DNA from 2 places in the Rhizobium sp. CFBP 13644 genome. Region 2 is predicted to be linked to the other one. Evidence: predicted binding sites of a transcription regulator. Region 2 holds the regulator's gene; the other holds the start of a gene.
What was found. The regulator PhoB, encoded in region 2, activates phosphate uptake and scavenging genes when phosphate is short. The targets are predictions, from matches to a motif close to TGTCATNNANCTGTCAT.
Positions count from the first base shown of each region.

Region 1: a site for PhoB is predicted at 1,936-1,952, ahead of IFT53_RS19830 (UDP-2,3-diacylglucosamine diphosphatase). Genes of this name have one in related genera too.

Region 1 covers NZ_JACYVF010000009.1:99,820-104,320, reverse strand. The annotation lists gene dgcA (N-acetyl-D-Glu racemase DgcA) at 69-1,052, shown strand; gene IFT53_RS19830 (UDP-2,3-diacylglucosamine diphosphatase) at 1,056-1,883, opposite strand; gene IFT53_RS19825 (NADP-dependent malic enzyme) at 2,100-4,415, shown strand.
Region 2 covers NZ_JACYVF010000001.1:707,646-712,146, forward strand. The annotation lists gene IFT53_RS03330 (DUF6481 family protein) at 1-127, opposite strand, end outside; gene IFT53_RS03335 (hypothetical protein) at 165-386, opposite strand; gene IFT53_RS03340 (cold-shock protein) at 612-821, opposite strand; gene phoB (phosphate regulon transcriptional regulator PhoB) at 1,184-1,867, opposite strand; gene phoU (phosphate signaling complex protein PhoU) at 1,899-2,615, opposite strand; gene pstB (phosphate ABC transporter ATP-binding protein PstB) at 2,708-3,523, opposite strand; gene pstA (phosphate ABC transporter permease PstA) at 3,538-4,501, opposite strand, start outside.

The DNA of each region.
Region 1 (4,501 bases), on a different contig from region 2:
GATCACGTCAGATTCCGATCATTTGTTGTTGGCAACCGGGTTTTACATCAGACGAAAGGTTAATTTCGATGAGCCGTTACCTTGAAGCCACAGCAGAGGCCTTTCCCGTTGCCGGCAGTTTCACCATTTCTCGCGGAAGTCGGACAGAAGTGGTGGTCGTGGCGTGCACCATCACGGAAAACGGCTTCATCGGACGGGGCGAATGCGTACCTTACGCCCGCTACGGCGAATCAGTCGAGGGTGTCCTGGCGGATTTAAACGCCGTGTCAGGCGCGATCTCGAGCGGCATCGACCGCATAGAACTCCAGCGCCTCATGAAGCCAGGTGCCGCCCGCAATGCGGTGGATTGCGCCTCATGGGACCTTGAAGCCAAACAATCCGGCAAATCCGTTTCCGCATCGCTGCTTTCCGTAGAGCCGCAAGCCATTATCACAGCGTTTACGATATCGCTGGGCGATGCGGACACGATGGCGGCCAAGGCAGCGGAGAATGCATCGCGCCCGCTTCTGAAAATCAAGACCGGAACAGAGGATGACGCCTCGCGCCTTCGCGCTGTCAGGGCAGCGGCTCCCCACGCAAGCATCATCGTCGACGCAAATGAGGGATGGACGGAACACAATATTGAGCACCATCTTTCCGTCGCAGAGGAATTGGACATCGCGCTCATCGAGCAGCCCTTGCCTGTCGGCAAGGATTCTATCCTTTCGCGCATCAAGCGCCGGGTACCGATCTGTGCGGATGAAAGCGTTCACCACACGGATGATCTCGCGTCCTTAAGAGATCGATATGACGCCATCAACATCAAGCTCGACAAGACAGGTGGCCTGACCGAAGCGCTTGCTATGAAGCAGGAGGCAGAACGGCTTGGCTACACCATCATGGTTGGCTGCATGCTGGGCACCTCGCTCGGCATGGCGCCTGCCCTCATGCTTGCGCAGGACACGGCCTTTGCCGATCTGGACGGTCCGCTCCTGCTAGCGCGGGACCGCGTTCCGGGCCTTCGCTATGAAGGATCGCTGGTGTTCCCGCCAGAGCCGGAGCTCTGGGGCTGAACCTCACGCTGCCCGTTGGCCGATCAGCCCAGCGATGTTGACGGGCTCCAGCTCATGGACCGTCGTCTCAAGCTGCTCGTCGGACTTCATCCACGTAATTAGCTCAAAGGTTCCGTCGGCATTCTCGGCAACGGCTGTGCAGCTCTCCACCCAGTCGCCGGTGTTGATGTAGCGGATACCGTCTATGTCCTCCATCACCGCGTGGTGAATATGGCCGCAGATAACACCATCGACATTGTTGCGGCGGGCTTCATCTGCCACCACACGCTGAAACTCGCCAATGAAATTGACCGCATGTTTCACCTGAAGCTTGGCCCAGGCTGAGAAGGACCAGTATGGAAGGCCAACGCGGCGGCGCACGGCGGCGAGCAGAACATTTATGGCAATTGCCGCGTCGTAGGCCCAATCGCCCAGATAGGCTAACAGACGGGCATTGCGAACCACCACGTCGAACTCATCACCATGGATGACGAGGTACTTCTTGCCATCAGCTGCTTCGTGGATCATTCGCTCGGCAACTTCAATTCCGCCGAAATGGGTGCCGGGAAACTCACGGAGAAATTCATCATGGTTCCCCGGAATATATACGATGCGGGTACCCTTGCGCGCCTTGCGCAGAAGCTTCTGCACCACATCGTTGCAGCCCTGCGGCCAGTACCAGTTGCGGCGCAGGCGCCAGCCATCAATGATATCACCAACAAGGATTATCGTATCAGCCTCGTGATGGCGCAGGAAATCCAGAAGGAAATCTGTCTTGGCCGCCTTGGAGCCAAGATGCACATCTGAGATGAAAAGCGTTCTGAACTGCCTGGCTTCGGTTTGCGCGGCCATGGAATTGTTCCCTCTGTCTCGGCAACTTCTCCCTCTGCAAAACCAGACTCGTGTTTCAGCAAGATGACAAAGCGCCATTTCCGCTGATCGACGTGCTTTTTACGCAACTTCGAATGTACGGATTTTGCGCAGCCCAGATGAAATAAACGGCTGTACGCACTGCCTGATTGTTGTATGCAAAGGCCTCCCAGAAACTTGAAATAGAGCGGTGATAGAATGAGTTCTCAGGACACGGGCAAGACGCAAGACAAGAACCCCAATGCGGATCTGGAAGAACAGGCGCTTTTCTATCACCGTTATCCTCGCCCCGGAAAACTCGAAATCCAGGCATCCAAGCCGCTTGGCAACCAGCGCGATCTGGCTCTGGCCTATTCTCCGGGCGTTGCTGCCCCTTGCCTCGCCATTCACGAAAACCCTGAAATGGCTGCCGAATATACGGCACGCGCCAATCTGGTTGCTGTGATTTCCAATGGTACCGCGGTGCTGGGCCTTGGCAATATCGGTCCACTGGCCTCCAAACCAGTCATGGAAGGCAAGGCCGTCCTGTTCAAGAAATTCGCAGGCATCGACGTTTTCGATATCGAAATCGACGCACCCGGCGTCAATGACATGGTGTCGACCATTTCGGCGCTCGAGCCCACCTTCGGCGGCATCAACCTAGAAGACATCAAGGCACCGGAGTGTTTCGAAGTCGAGCGCCAGCTTCGCGCCAAGATGAACATTCCCGTGTTCCACGATGACCAGCACGGCACAGCCATCATCGTTGCGGCTGCCGTGACGAACGCGCTGGAGCTGGCTGGCAAATCAATAGGTGACGTTAAGATCGTTGCGTCGGGCGCGGGTGCCGCAGCCCTCGCCTGCCTCAACCTGCTAGTCGTGCTAGGCGCAAAGCGCGAAAACATCTGGGTGCACGACATTGAAGGCCTCGTCTATGAGGGCCGCAACACCTTGATGGATGAGTGGAAAGAGATCTACGCGCAGAAGACCGATAAGCGCGTCCTGAACGAAACCATTGATGGCGCCGATGTGTTTCTCGGCCTGTCTGCCGCTGGCGTTCTGAAGCCGGAGCTTCTGGCTCGAATGGCTGAAAAGCCTCTCATTCTGGCACTCGCCAATCCCAACCCCGAGATCATGCCGGAACTGGCACGCAGCGCGCGCCCGGATGCGATGATCTGCACCGGTCGTTCTGACTTCCCTAACCAGGTCAACAACGTTCTCTGCTTCCCTTATATCTTCAGGGGTGCGCTGGATTGCGGCGCGACGACCATCAATGAAGAAATGAAGATGGCAGCCGTTCACGCGATTGCGGAACTGGCGCGTGAGGAAGTTTCGGAAGTCGCCGCGAAAGCCTATAGCGACGAGACGCCAATCTTCGGACCGAACTATCTCATCCCCTCACCCTTCGATCCGCGCCTGATCCTGCGCATCGCTCCTGCGGTGGCACGCGCTGCTGCGGCAAGCGGCGTAGCGGCACGTCCTATCACCGACTTCGACGCCTATCTCGATCAGCTGAACCGCTTTGTCTGGCGCTCCGGCTTCATCATGAAGCCAATTTTCAATCTGGCGAAGACGGCAGAAAAGAAGCGCATCATTTTCGCAGAAGGTGAAGATGAACGCGTTCTGCGCGCCGCACAGGTGCTGCTGGAAGAAGGCACAGGCGTCCCTATCCTCATCGGCCGTCCGCAAATCATCGAGGCGCGCCTGAAGCGTTTCGGCCTTCGTATTCGCCCGAACGCAGACTTTGCCGTGGTCAATCCGGAAGACGATCCACGTTACCGTGACTATGTGGATGACTACTTTGCGCTGGTCGGTCGTGCCGGCATCAACCCGGAAGCGGCGCGCACGATTGTTCGTACCAACAGCACCGTCATCGGCGCTCTCTCGGTCAAGCGTGGCGAAGCGGATGCCCTGATATGCGGTCTCGAAGGTCGCTTCGACCGCCATTTGAAGGATGTGAACCAGATCATCGGCAAGAGCGAGGGTGCCCACACATTTGGCGGCCTCAGCCTGCTCATTACCCAGCAAGGCGCGATCTTCCTCACCGACACTTTCGTGAATTACGAACCTGCGGCTGAAGATCTGGCGGAGCTTGCAATCCTTGCAGCCAAGGAGATCAAACGCTTCGGCATCACGCCAAAGATCGCTCTCGTCAGCCATTCGAATTTCGGATCTCGCGATTCCGAAAGCGCACGCAAGATGCGCCGTGCCTTGCAAATGGTGCGCAGTGCAGCGCCAGAACTTGAGATTGATGGTGAAATGCAGGGCGGTTCCGCGCTTTCGGAATCGCTGCGCAAGCGTGCAATGCCCAACAGCTCCCTTTCTGGTGAGGCAAATCTGCTGGTCTTCCCGAACCTGGATTCGGCTAACATCACGCTCGGTGTTGTCAGGACGATGACCGAAGGCCTGCACGTTGGGCCAATCCTGCTGGGCTCGGCACTTCCCGTTCACATCCTGTCACCAACGGTGACATCGCGTGGCGTTGTCAATATGGCAGCGCTGGCTGCTGTGCAGGCTTCCCACCCCTCCGTGTAATCGGGGGTTAACATAATTTTGAACACGGCCTTGCCGCTTTGCGGTGGAGCCTTATGTTATCCTGAACTAAAGCACGTCATCCGCAT
Region 2 (4,501 bases):
CTTCGAGCGTGGGAGCCGCGGCTTCCTTGGCTTCGCGATAGGCCTTCAAAAGAGCGGCCTTTGCCTCGGCAGCAGCGCCGCGACGTTCGGAAACTTCGTTATTCTTGATATTTCGAGTGTTTCTCAAATCTCTATTCCAGTTGATGCGTCATACCGATCAGGGATCAGGTTTTTTTGGCGCGTTTGGTTGGGATAACTGCGGGCTTCAAGCTGTCTTCCAGTTCTTTCGCAAGACGCGCTTCCCGCAGCCTGAGGGTCTTTTCATCACGGGCGCTCGCAATCGAGTTCAACTCATCGACCGCTTTGCCGCGGGCAAAGAACTGCGATTGCGTCGCTCCGAAAGCAATTTCGGCCTGCTTGCGGGATTTGCTGTGAGCGTCTGACATGGAATTTTCTCCTATCGCATCGCACTGAAAACCGGAATCGATTTATGGATAGAGCGATACGCATTCACGGCTCGAAGCGTATTCTTGCATATAAGAATGCAATACGTCCAAGCATGTGGCCGACTTGCGGCATAAAAAAAGGCCAGGCAACATGCCTGACCTCGGTGGTCTCAAACTTTCGACAATGCCAGTACATCCGTGGTCAAAGGAAAGTCGATACCCGTATTAAGCAGCCTGGAGATTGCAGGCAGACATCTTGCCGGACTTGTTGTCCCGCTCGAGATCGTAGGAAAGCTTCTGGCCTTCTACGATTTCGCGCATGCCTGCACGCTCAACAGCGGAAATGTGCACGAATGCATCGGCGCCGCCGTTGTCTGGCTGAATGAAGCCGAAGCCCTTGGTGGAGTTAAACCATTTTACTGTGCCTGTGGTCATAATGAACCCTTTCAAAGCATAAGTTATAAGTCACAGAACGTGAGTCCTGTGTGCGGTGTAGCGATTTTTTTGAAAGGAAGGGTTAGTTCAAAGCGCGGTGCTAATCGCGCGGTAACCAAAGCTCAGCAAGCAAAAGATCGATGACCAATACATAGAGCCTTCTGGCCACTGAGTCAAACTTTAAATTACAGAAACTTAAAATCAACACTCAGAAGCTGTGCAGGTCACGCCGGTTGCTGGCGGCTTCTAGCGGCGCTAACGCATTGATATCCATTATGCCAAATGCAAAACACCGCCCCTTTTGGGAGCGGTGCATGAGATTTTGAGACCATACGGGAGACGTTTCAGCCCCGGTGCGTTGGTCAGGCTTCCATGGAATATCCGGCGCCGCGCACGGTACGGATCACATCCTGCATGCTGGAGAAGTTGAGTGCCTTGCGCAGGCGCCCGACATGGACGTCCACCGTGCGCTCATCCACATAGATATCGTGACCCCAGACGCCATCGAGAAGCTGGGAGCGCGAGAAAACGCGGCCGGGTGACACCATGAGGAACTCGAGAAGACGAAACTCGGTTGGTCCAAGCCGCACTTCACGGGCCTTGCGGTGAACACGATGCGTTTCGCGATCCAGCTCGATATCACCGCATTTCAGCACGGAGGACAGAACCTCCGGCCGGGCGCGGCGCAACATTGCCTTAACCCGTGCCATCAGCTCAGGCGTGGAAAACGGCTTGACGACATAGTCATCCGCACCCGTGGCCAAACCACGCACGCGCTCGCTTTCTTCGCCACGTGCCGTCAACATGATGATCGGCAGTCGCTCGGTTTCCGGGCGCATTCTCAGACGACGGCAAAGCTCGATGCCGGAGACGCCTGGAAGCATCCAGTCGAGGATCAGCAGATCCGGCGTGCGTTCCTGCAAGCGGATTTCCGCTTCGTCACCCCGTGGAATGGTATCCACGTCGTAACCTTCGGATTCCAGATTGTAGCGAAGAAGAACGCTCAAGGCTTCTTCATCTTCGACAACTGCGATTTTGGGCACCATGGCTAGAGACTCCGCCAGTCGTTTAGAGAATTCACTCAGTTACGGCACCGAGCGTGTTGGAACTATCGTCCTTCGGGCGTTCGCCTTCAGGCTGGCTGCCAGTGGCCATGTAGTAGATGGTTTCAGCGATGTTGGTCGCGTGGTCACCAATGCGCTCGATGTTCTTGGCGCAGAACAGAAGATGCGTGCAGGTGGTGATGTTGCGCGGATCTTCCATCATGTAGGTCAGCAATTCGCGGAACAGCGATGTGTACATCGCGTCGATTTCCTCGTCACGTTCGCGGATGGCCTGCGCCTTTTCAACCGAACGGGTCGAATAGACATCCAGAACTTCCTTGAGCTGAACCAGAGCAAGCTCGGAGAGATGCTCGATGCCACGGGCCAGCTTGCGTGGAACGCCTGTGCCGGCAACAGCGAGAACGCGCTTGGCTGTGTTCTTGCCAAGGTCGCCAACGCGCTCTAGGTCAGCGGCGATGCGCAGCGTGCCGATAACTTCGCGAAGGTCGGCAGCCATGGGCTGGCGCTTGGCAATGGTCACGATCGCCTTGTCGCCGATTTCGCGCTCGGCGTGATCGAGAATGGTGTCGTCAGAGATGACCTTCTGCGCCAGGGCCGAGTCCGAATTGACCAGCGCACGCACAGCGTCGGCGCACATCTGTTCGGCAAGGCCACCCATTTCGGCGATCCGGCGGGTCAGGAACTTCAGCTCGTCATCATAGGCGGACATGATATGGTTTGGTGTCGGCATGTTCGAATTCTCCAGTTAGATGACGCCACCCGCCAAGCGCTCGAAGGCTCAGGCGGGGTGGCGTGGATGCTATGACACGACAGAGGGCAGGATCAGCCGAAGCGACCCATGATATAGTCCTGTGTGCGCTGGTCATCCGGGTTGGTGAACATCTTGTCGGTATCGTTTTCCTCAACCAGATGGCCGAGGTGGAACATGGCCGTGCGCTGAGACACACGCGCCGCCTGCTGCATGGAGTGCGTCACGATGACGATCGTGAAGTTGCTGCGCAGCTCGTGGATCAGCTCCTCGACCTTTGCCGTTGCGATGGGGTCAAGAGCCGAGCAGGGCTCGTCCATCAGAATGACTTCAGGCGAAACGGCGATGGCGCGGGCAATGCACAGACGCTGCTGCTGACCGCCGGACAGGCCGGTACCGGATTCGTGCAGGCGATCCTTGGCTTCGTTCCACAGGCCGGCCTTCTGCAGGCTGGCCTCGACGATCTGGTCCATATCAGCCTTGCTGCGGGCAAGGCCGTGAATGCGTGGACCATAGGCGATGTTTTCATAGATGGTCTTCGGGAACGGGTTCGGCTTCTGGAACACCATGCCGACGCGCGCGCGCAACTCGACCACGTCGATCGCTGGATCGTAGACATCGTCCTCATCGAGCGTGATCTTGCCGGTGACGCGGCAACCATCGATGGTGTCGTTCATGCGGTTGAGGGTCCGCAGGAAGGTGGACTTGCCGCAACCGGATGGGCCGATCAAAGCTGTAACCGTATTTTCGCGAACGTTGAGGTTCACATCGTACAAAGCGCGTTTCTCGCCGTAATAGACAGAAACGTCCTTGCCGATCATCTTGTACGAAACTTCATTCATTTTCTTGTCCAGCGCCTTTTCAACTGCTGCTTCCGACAACATGTTCATAACATTCAACTCCTCTACCAGCGCCGTTCAAAGCGCCGACGCAACAGGATTGCGCCAACATTCATGACGATGAGGAACATCAGCAGGATGATGATAGCGCCGGATGTTCTTTCAACAAAGGCACGTTCTGCTTCGTTCGCCCACATGTAAATCTGCACCGGCAGGGCCGTGGATGGGTCCATGGGTGTTGTCGGATAGTTCGTAACGAAGGCAACCATGCCGATCAGAAGCAATGGTGCGGTTTCACCAAGGGCATGCGCCAGGCCGATGATGGTGCCGGTCAAAATACCGGGCATGGCCAGCGGCAGAACATGGTGGAAAATCGTCTGCATCTTGGATGCGCCGAGGCCAAGAGCCGCGGCACGGATGGAGGGCGGTACAGCCTTCAGCGCCGCACGGGTGGCGATGATGATGGTTGGCAGCGTCATCAGGGTCAACACCAGACCGCCAACCAGAGAGGCCGAGCGCGGGAAGCCCATGAAGTTGATGAAGACCGACAGACCAAGCAGACCGTAAACAATCGACGGAACAGCCGCCAGGTTGTTGATGTTGACCTCGATGAGATCCGTCAGGCGGTTCTTTGGCGCAAACTCTTCCAGATAGATGGAGGCTGCGACACCGATGGGCAGAGACAGGACCAGCACGATCAGCATCATATAGAACGAGCCGATGAGAGCCACGCCAACGCCCGAGGCTTCCGGACGGCTGGATGCGCCGTTGAAGAAGATGCCGGTGTTGAACTGCTTGGCAATCTGGCCAGCATCGGACAATTGCTTGACCCATGCGAGTTGCTGATCGGATATGCGGCGGTTTTCTTCATTCACGCTCAGATCGACCTGACCCTTGAAGGCGCTGTCGAGATCGCCCGATGCCAGAAGGGAAACCGTGCGTGTGGTGCCGATGATAGCAGGATCGGCAACAACAACGTCACGAAGCTGAACGCGGATACCATCCGAAATCATCGCAGACACACCGCGC